Pseudoduganella dura: one gene and its partners. The protein of the gene in region 1 interacts with the protein of each later gene in a pairwise test. Links are inferred from orthologs where the notes say so. Each region holds a gene or a part of one and is shown in the gene's direction. Other genes may lie near its edges.

The links.
Region 2: the proteins of secA (region 1) and ybgC interact in binary tests that used the Escherichia coli proteins (3 or more experiments, as listed by UniProt). The link is inferred for Pseudoduganella dura from one-to-one orthologs.
Region 3: the proteins of secA (region 1) and secB interact in binary tests that used the Escherichia coli proteins (3 or more experiments, as listed by UniProt). The link is inferred for Pseudoduganella dura from one-to-one orthologs.

What each region holds. Positions count from the first base shown.
Region 1 is NZ_WNWM01000002.1:1,977,070-1,980,414, reverse strand. Bases 25-3,297 are described here. They hold secA (preprotein translocase subunit SecA), read left to right. Parts: upstream 25-340; coding sequence 341-3,097; downstream 3,098-3,297. Other genes in these bases: GJV26_RS08650 (GNAT family N-acetyltransferase), read left to right, coding at 3,180-3,297; GJV26_RS08660 (DciA family protein), read right to left, coding at 25-238. Outside these bases: more of GJV26_RS08660, read right to left, coding at 1-24; more of GJV26_RS08650, read left to right, coding at 3,298-3,345. UniProt on the Escherichia coli protein: Required for protein export, interacts with the SecYEG preprotein conducting channel.
Region 2 is NZ_WNWM01000002.1:1,201,639-1,204,389, forward strand. What follows is about bases 73-2,751. They hold ybgC (tol-pal system-associated acyl-CoA thioesterase), read left to right. Parts: upstream 73-1,047; coding sequence 1,048-1,455; downstream 1,456-2,751. Other genes in these bases: GJV26_RS05475 (SDR family oxidoreductase), read left to right, coding at 115-861; tolQ (protein TolQ), read left to right, coding at 1,551-2,243; GJV26_RS05490 (ExbD/TolR family protein), read left to right, coding at 2,261-2,698; tolA (cell envelope integrity protein TolA), read left to right, coding at 2,702-2,751.
Region 3 is NZ_WNWM01000002.1:2,795,342-2,798,383, forward strand. Bases 73-3,042 are described here. They hold secB (protein-export chaperone SecB), read left to right. Parts: upstream 73-1,304; coding sequence 1,305-1,781; downstream 1,782-3,042. Other genes in these bases: gpmA (2,3-diphosphoglycerate-dependent phosphoglycerate mutase), read right to left, coding at 73-376; GJV26_RS12205 (rhodanese-like domain-containing protein), read left to right, coding at 480-881; grxC (glutaredoxin 3), read left to right, coding at 897-1,157; GJV26_RS12220 (SH3 domain-containing protein), read left to right, coding at 1,884-2,327; GJV26_RS12225 (NAD(P)H-dependent glycerol-3-phosphate dehydrogenase), read left to right, coding at 2,329-3,042. Outside these bases: more of gpmA, read right to left, coding at 1-72. UniProt on the Escherichia coli protein: One of the proteins required for the normal export of some preproteins out of the cell cytoplasm. It is a molecular chaperone that binds to a subset of precursor proteins, maintaining them in a translocation-competent state.

The sequences.
Region 1 (3,345 bases):
TGCGCTGCACGGCCGGCAGCAGCGGGGCCAGGCGGTCGTGACGGCGCAGGAAGTCCGTGGCTTCGACCGCATTCCGGTTCTGGTTGGGGGAGTTGAATCGCATGCGCGAAACATAGCATAGCCGCGCCGTGCGTGCAGCATCGGCGGTGCGGGCCGCTGCCGGTGCCGGACGATAATGGCCAGGGCCGCGGTGCAGGCGGCGATTTGCATTTAGGCTATTGTCTTTCCGGCGGGCCATCCCCAAGTACCCCCGTGCTAAAATCATGGTCTTTTGCCACAGGCTTTGGGCGAGGTCGCGAAGCGAGCTTCTTTTAAACGGCATTTACTCAAGAATTCAAGCATGTCCTTACTGACCGCGATTTTCGGCAGCCGTAACCAACGGCTGCTCAAGCAATACCAAAAAACCGTCAAGGCAATCAACGCCCTCGAACCCGAGTACGAAAAGCTGTCGGACGCCGAACTGCAGGCGAAAACGCCTGCCTTCAAGGCACGCGTCGCAGCCGGCGAAGCGCTGGACGATTTGCTGCCCGAGGCCTTCGCGGTATGCCGCGAAGCGTCGAAGCGCGTATACAAGATGCGCCACTTCGACGTGCAGCTGCTCGGCGGCATGGTGCTGCATTACGGGAAAATCGCCGAGATGCGCACGGGTGAAGGCAAGACGCTGACGGCAACCCTGCCGGCCTACCTGAACGCGCTGTCCGGCAAGGGCGTGCACATCGTGACCGTCAACGATTACCTGGCACAGCGCGACGCCGAAACCATGGGCAAGCTGTACCGCTGGCTGGGCCTGACCACGGGCGTCAACCTGGGGCAGATGGAGCATTCGGTCAAGCAGCAGGCGTATGCCGCCGACATCACGTACGGCACCAACAACGAGTTCGGCTTCGACTACCTGCGCGACAACATGGTGTTCGACCTCAACGACCGCGTGCAGCGCGGCCTGAACTACGCGATCGTCGATGAAGTCGACTCGATCCTGATCGACGAGGCGCGCACCCCCCTGATCATTTCCGGCCAGGCCGAGAACCACACCGACCTGTACCACAAGATCAACGAAGTGCCGAAGATGCTGACCCTGCAGATCGGCGAGGAAAAGCCGGACGGCAAGGGCAGCATCGAAGTGCCCGGCGATTACACGAAGGACGAGAAGGCGCACCAGGTGCTGCTGACCGAAGCCGGCCACGAGAAGGCCGAATCGATCCTGACGGGCATGGGCCTGCTGCCGGAAGGCGCCTCGCTGTACGACTCCGCCAACATCACGCTGGTGCACCACCTGTATGCGGCGCTGCGTGCGCACGCGCTGTACCACAAGGACCAGCACTACGTGGTGCAGAACGGCGAAGTGGTGATCGTCGACGAATTCACGGGCCGGATGATGACGGGCCGCCGCTGGTCCGACGGCCTGCACCAGGCCGTGGAAGCGAAGGAAGGCGTCAAGATCCAGAACGAGAACCAGACGCTGGCCTCGATCACGTTCCAGAACTACTTCCGCATGTACGGCAAGCTGTCCGGCATGACCGGTACCGCCGACACGGAAGCCTTCGAATTCCAGGACATCTACGGCCTCGAGACCGTGGTGATCCCGCCGAACCGCCCGTCCGCCCGCAAGGACAAGCAGGACCAGGTGTACAAGTCGGCGCAGGAGAAATACCAGGCGATGGTCACCGACATCCGCGACTGCTACGAGCGCGGCCAGCCGGTACTGGTCGGCACCACGTCGATCGAGAACTCCGAACTGCTGGCGTCGATCCTCGACAAGGCCAAGCTGCCGCACAACGTGCTGAACGCGAAACAGCACGCCCGCGAAGCGGAAATCATCGCCCAGGCGGGCTCGCCGAAGGCCATCACGATCGCCACCAACATGGCCGGTCGTGGTACCGATATCGTGCTGGGCGGCAGCCTGGAGAACCAGATCAAGCTCCTCGAGGCGGATGCGAACCTGTCCGACGCCGACAAGGAAGCCCGCGCGCAAAAGCTGCGCGACGGCTGGCAGGCGCTGCACGAGCAGGTGGTGGCGGCCGGCGGCCTGCACATCATCGGCACCGAGCGCCATGAATCGCGCCGGGTCGACAATCAGCTGCGCGGCCGTTCCGGCCGCCAGGGCGATCCGGGTTCGTCGCGCTTCTACCTGTCGCTGGACGATCCGCTGCTGCGCATCTTCGCCGGCGACCGCGTGCGCGCGATCATGGAACGCCTGAAGATGCCGGAAGGCGAACCGATCGAGGCCGGCATCGTCACGCGGTCGATCGAATCGGCGCAGCGCAAGGTCGAAGCGCGCAACTTCGACATCCGCAAGCAGCTGCTCGAATACGACGACGTGGCCAACGACCAGCGCAAGGTGATCTACCAGCAGCGTAACGAGCTGCTGGAAGCCACCGAGATCTCGGAGATGATCCAGAACCTGCGCCACGGCGTGTTCACCGACCTGGTGCGCCAGTACGTGCCGGAAGAATCGGTCGAGGAACAGTGGAACGTGCCGGCGCTGCAGGCCGTGCTGGCTTCGGAGTGGCAGATCGACGTGCCGCTGGCCGGGATGCTGGAAAAGGAAGGCAACCTGACCGACGAGGACCTGGTCGAGCGCGTGACCGCGGCTGCGGACGAGCAGTACAACACCAAGATCGCGATCGTCGGCAAGGAAGCGTTCGGCGGCTTCGAGCGCAGCGTGATGCTGCAGGCGGTGGACAGCCACTGGCGCGAACACCTGGCCGCGCTCGATCACCTGCGCCAGGGCATCCACCTGCGTGGCTATGCGCAGAAGAACCCGAAGCAGGAATACAAGCGCGAAGCGTTCGAACTGTTCGCCCAGATGCTGGACATGATCAAGAACGAAGTGGTGCGCCTGGTGATGACGGTGCGCATCCAGTCGCGCGAGGAAGTCGAAGCGGCCGAAGCGGCATTGTCCTCGTCGCATGTGGAAAACATCCACTTCCAGCACGCCGACTTCGATCCGAACGCGGCGCCGGAAGAACTGCTGGCCCCCACGTCCGCCGGCATGCCGGATGCGCAGGTGCAGATCGGGCCGAAGGTCGGCCGCAACGATCCGTGCCCGTGCGGCAGCGGCAAGAAGTTCAAGGCTTGCCACGGCAGGCTGGCTTGATGTCGAGTTGAAAAAAGCCGGGGCGCGCCCCGGCTTTTTTTTCGCCTGCAGTCTTTCCATCCCAACCGCGAGGTCATCCGCGATGACGAAGCCATTCCCAACCGACGTGCCCGCGATACGGGTAGCGCAACCCGATGATCACACCGTACTGGCAGGCCTGCTGCGCCAGCTCGGCTATGAGCTTGCGCCCGCGCAGGTCCGGGACAAGCTGCAGGCGCTGGGTGCCAGCCCGGCGGACCGTATCCTTG
Region 2 (2,751 bases), 780 kb from region 1 along the record:
GGTAGCGCGACCAAACACTGTCAATTCGGCTACAATCGCGAGGATTTGCCGGGCATGGTGGAAGCGCTTGACCCACCAGCGGACCCACGCCAACCGCACTTTCGAGGAATGCTCATGATCGTCTTCATTACCGGCGCTACCGCCGGCTTCGGCGCCGCGATGGCGCGCATCTTTGCCACCAATGGCCACCGCGTGCTGATTTCGGGCCGCCGTGAAGACCGGCTGGAAGCCCTGGCCGGCGAGCTGGGACCGAACGTGCGCGCCGTGCCGCTGGACGTGACCGACAAGGCGGCGATCCATGCGGCGCTCGAAGCGCTGCCGGCCGGCTGGCGCGATATCGATGTGCTGGTCAACAACGCCGGCCTCGCGCTCGGCGTGCGGCCGGCCCACGAGGCGCAGCTGGAAGACTGGGAAACGATGATCGCCACCAACTGCACCGGCCTGGTGACGATGACGCGCGCCGTGCTGCCCGGCATGGTGGCCCGCAACAGCGGCCTGATCATCAACCTGGGCTCGGTGGCCGGGCGCTTCCCTTACCCGGGCGGCAACGTGTATGGCGCCACCAAGGCCTTTGTCGACCAGTTCACGCTGAACCTGCGTTCGGACCTGGTGGGCACCGGCGTGCGCGCCACCAATATCGCGCCGGGCCTTTGCGGCGGCACCGAGTTCTCGAACGTGCGGCTGAAGGGCGACGACGCCGCCGCCGCCAAGGTCTACGAAGGCACCACGCCGCTGACGGCCGACGACATCGCCGCGACCGCCTACTGGATCGCCACTTTGCCGCCGCACGTCAACGTGAACATGATCGAATTGATGCCCACTTGCCAGGCTGCCGGTCCGCTGGCGATCAAGCGTGTCTGACATGGCGACGATGCGGCGGAATTTAATTGCCTTGGTGCACCATTCGTAAGCGAATGTTACAAGTATTGGTGGGCTCCCACGAATTTGTTTAACTGATCAGCTTTTCATAACGTCAGCAAACTTTTGGCAACGGTTTTGCATGAATCGCGTAGAATGTTGCCTGATAACACTTGTAACAATACCACCATGGCTTCAGAGTTCACCTGGGAGGTCCGTGTCTACTACGAGGATACGGACGCGGGCGGCATCGTCTATTACGCGAATTACCTGAAGTTTTTCGAACGCGCGCGTACCGAATGGCTGCGCGCGATTGGTGTTGAGCAGCAGAAACTGCTGGAAGAGCACGACGCGATGTTCGTGGTGAAAAATGTCAGCGCGGACTATCATGCGCCCGCCAGACTGGACGATGCTCTACACTTGACGCTAGTTATCGAGAAGCTTGGTCGTGCCTCTGTCGTGTTCCGGCAGCAGGCATGGTGCGGCTCGACCCTGTTGAACACGGCTCATGTCAAGGTTGGTTGTGTCGATTCCGCGCTGCGCCCCTGCGCGGTGCCCGACGCCGTCGCCGGACACATGCGCGCCTACGTGAGCTGACCGGCCGGCCTCGGGCACTTTGCACTTCGACGGATTACCGGCATGCACCGTGCCCGTACTCACCAATTGCTTACTATTGTACAACTAATTTATAAATGAACGAGTCCCAAGATCTTTCCTTCATTGCCCTCATCTCCAATGCGCACCTGATCGTTCAGCTGATCATGGCGCTGCTGCTTGGCCTTTCCATCGTCAGCTGGACCTATATCTTCAAGAAATTGTTCGACGTGCGCGCCGCGCGCCGCCTGACGGTCGATTTCGAAAAGACCTTCTGGGCCGGCGGCAACCTGCACCAGCTGTACCAGGCCGCAGGCAGCAACCGCGCCAACAACGGCGCGCTGTCGCGCATCTTCGAAGCCGGCATGGGCGAGTTCATCAAGGGCAAGCAGGCGGTGGCCGCCAACCGTGAGACGTTCGATGGCGGCGCGCTGCTCGATGGCGCCCGCCGCGCGATGCGCGCGGCGTTCCAGCGCGAGATGGATGTGCTGGAATCGCACCTGGCATTCCTGGCGTCGGTCGGCTCCGTGTCGCCGTACATCGGCCTGCTCGGCACCGTGTGGGGCATCATGAACGCGTTCCGCGGCCTGGCCAACGTGCAGCAGGCCACGCTGTCGGCGGTGGCGCCGGGCATCGCCGAGGCACTGATCGCCACCGCGATCGGCCTATTCGCGGCCATCCCCGCCGTGGTGGCCTACAACCGTTTTTCGCATGATATCGACCGCCTGGCGATCCGCTTCGAAAGCTTCGTCGAAGAGTTCTCGAACATCCTGCAGCGTCAGTCGCGCTAGAACGAACGGAGACCACGATGGCTTCTTCCTTCAACAGCAGCATGCGTGGCGGCCGCGGCCGCAAGCTGAAATCCGAGATCAACGTCGTGCCGTATATCGACGTGATGCTGTGCCTGCTGATCATCTTCATGGTGATGCCGAGCTCGAACAATCCGAGTTCGATCGACTTGCCGCACGCGGAAAAATCGGTGCGTCCGCCGGATGCCTATATCCAGGTCACGCTCAAGCCCAATGGTGCGCTGTCGATCGGCATCGCGGGCAAGAATGCCGATGCGCCGGAAACGGCGCCGAACCGCGATGCCCTGGTGCGCAAGCTGGCAACGCTGCACGAGGACAATCCCGATTATCCGGTGCTGATCGCGGGCGACAAGGAAAGCAAGTACGACGACGTGATCCAGTTGATTTCCGAAGCGAAAAAGATGGGCATCAACCGCGTCGGTCTGGCGACGAAGTAAGGCATGGCGACAAATGAAGCAAACACGGGCGGCCCGTATCGGGTGCCCCGCAA
Region 3 (3,042 bases), 820 kb from region 1 along the record:
CTTCCAGCGACGGCGGCGGGATGTCGTAGCTGCGGCGCCAGACCAGCACCTGCTTGTCGCCGAACTTGGCGGCAGTCTCGCCCTTGTCCAGGCCCTGCAGCGCACCGTAATGGCGTTCGTTCAGGCGCCAGTCGTTCCTGACCGGCAGGTACATCAGGTCCATCTCGTCCAGCGTCAGCCACAGCGTGCGGATCGCCCGTTTCAGCACCGACGTGTAGCACAGGTCGAACGTGTAGCCTTCGCGCTTGAGCACTTCACCGGCGGACTTCGCTTCCTTCACGCCTTTTTCGGTCAGGTCCACATCGGTCCAGCCGGTAAAGCGGTTTTCGAGATTCCACGTGGACTCACCATGACGCATGAAAACAATTTTGTACATAGGGCAATCTTTTTAGAAGGGTAGGATGGGAAATCTGCAGCCGGAGCCGTTGTTCGTCTTCTATTTTATAATGCGCGGATTGAGTTCAACCATTGGAAGCTAAGTGAAATTCATCCTCGACCATATCTTTCTTGTTGGCATCGCCGTCTTGTCCGGTGGCGCGCTGCTTTGGCCCTTGCTGACGCAACGGGGCAAAAAGGCGACCCCGCAGCAGGTTACGCTGTTGATAAACCGGGCCAAAGCCACCATTGTAGATGTACGCGACGCTGCCGCTTTCGGTGCGGGGCACCTGCCGGATGCGAGGAATATTCCGCTGGGTGAACTGGCCAAGCGCAGTGGCGAGCTGGAGAAGTTCAAGAACAGGACGGCCGTGGTCGTCTGCCAAAAAGGGACGCGGGCCTTCGGTGCCGCAAAGATTCTGGAAAAGGCGGGGTTTGCCGATGTGGTCGTCCTGGACGGCGGCATCGACGCATGGAAAACCCAGGGGTTGCCGATTACCAAATAAAGGAGGATTACCGTCATGACCGCTCAAGTAACGATGTACACCACCGCCGTTTGCCCGTATTGCATCCGTGCCGAACGGCTGCTGGAAAGCAAGGGGATCAAGAACATCGACAAGATCCGCGTCGACCTCGATCCCGACCAGCGCCAGATGATGATGCAGAAAACCGGCCGCCGCACGGTACCGCAGATTTACGTGGGCGAAACCCATGTCGGCGGCTTCGACGACCTGTATGCGCTGGACCAGGCCGGCCGCCTCGATCCACTGCTGAACGGCTGACATTTCTTGCCGATTTAATAAAATTACAACGCCGGGCAAAAAAAGGCTGGCAGGCATATTTGTTTTGCTACAATTGCCCACGCGTTTGATCCAGGCCCCCCTGGGCGGACGACATAATCATCTGTCCAAATTCATTGAAAGCGTTCCATGTCTGACGAAAACCTGCAACCCGTATTCCAAATCCAACGCGTCTACCTGAAAGACCTGTCGCTGGAACAGCCGAATTCCCCGGGCATCTTCCTGGAGCAGGAAGCCCCGTCGATCGAAGTGGCCCTGGATGTGGGCGCCGTTCCACTGCAGGAAGGCATCTTCGAATCCACGGTGACGATCACCGTGACCGCCAAGGTGAAGGACAAGGTTGCATTCCTGGTGGAAGGCAAGCAGGCAGGCATCTTTGAAGCGCGCAACATTCCAGCCGAACAGCTCGATCCGCTGCTGGGCATCGGTTGCCCGAATATCGTGTACCCGTACCTGCGCGCCAACATCGCCGACGTGATCACCCGCGCGGGCTTCCCGCCGGTACACCTGGCCGAGATCAACTTCGAAGTGTTCTACCAGCAGCGCCTGCAGGCCATCGCCGAACAGCAAGGCAAGCTGGCCGAAGGCACCAGCACCGTTCAGTAATCCGGCTGAACAGAAGCGGCCCGGTGTTTCACCAGGCCCGCTTCGCTCCCATATCAAAGGCCCGTTGTGGCCTTTGATCATTTTGGACGAAAGTTTTTAGCAATGAGTATTACCCGCTTGATAATGGGCGCCATCGTGTTACTGGCGAGCGGCGCCGGCTGGGCTGCCGATTTCAAGACGGTTGGCGCGGCGCCCGCCGTGCTGTACGACGCGCCTTCCACGAAGGGCGTCAAGCTGTTCACCGTGCCGCGCGGCGCGCCGCTGGAAATCGTGCTTACCTATGGCGACTGGGTCAAGGTGCGCGACGTGTCCGGCGACCTGGCCTGGACGCCGGCGCGCGGGCTGTCGAGCCGCCGCAATGTCATCGCCCGTGCGCCGAACGTGAAAATCCGCGCGGCCGAGGACGATGCGTCCGCCGTGGTGTTCACGGTCGACAAGGGCGTGCTGCTGGAGCTGGGGGAACCCGGCGCGAACGGCTGGATCAAGGTGCGTCACCGCGACGGCCTGGCCGGCTACGTGCGCGGCAGCGATATTTGGGGTTATTGACATGCAAGACAATCCAACGAGCCGGCGCCGCATCACCGTCCTGGGCGCCGGCGCCTGGGGCACGGCCGTCGCCATCGCCGTCGCCGCCCGGCACGATGTCGTGCTGTGGGGCCGTAACGCGCAAGCCATGGCGGACATCGCCGAGGCCCGCGACAACACGCACTACCTGCCCGGCTTTCCCTTCCCCCCCGCCCTGCGCGTGAGCGCCGATTTCGATGAAGCGGTCGCTCACGCGCAACGCGACGCCGACGGCAACGACGGCCTGCTGATCGCGGCCACGCCGGTGGCCGGCCTGCGCCCGCTGCTGCACAGCCTGAAGGGCCGCCCGATCCCCAACCTGGTCTGGCTGTGCAAGGGTTTCGAATATGACACCGGGCTGCTGCCGCACCAGATCTTCCGCGAAGTGCTGGGCGACGCTATTCCCGGCGGCGCGCTGTCCGGTCCGTCGTTCGCGCAGGAAGTGGCGCGCGGCCTGCCGTGCGCGCTGACCATCGCCTCCACGTCGGCCGCGCTGCGCGACTGCGTGGTGGCCACGGTGCATGGCGGCACGATGCGCGTGTACTCGAGCGACGACCTGATCGGCGTGGAAGTCGGCGGCGCCGTGAAAAACGTGATGGCGATCGCCACCGGCTGCGCCGACGGCCTGGGCCTGGGCCTGAATGCCCGTGCCGCGCTGATCACCCGCGGGCTGGCCGAGGTGACCCGCCTGGGCACG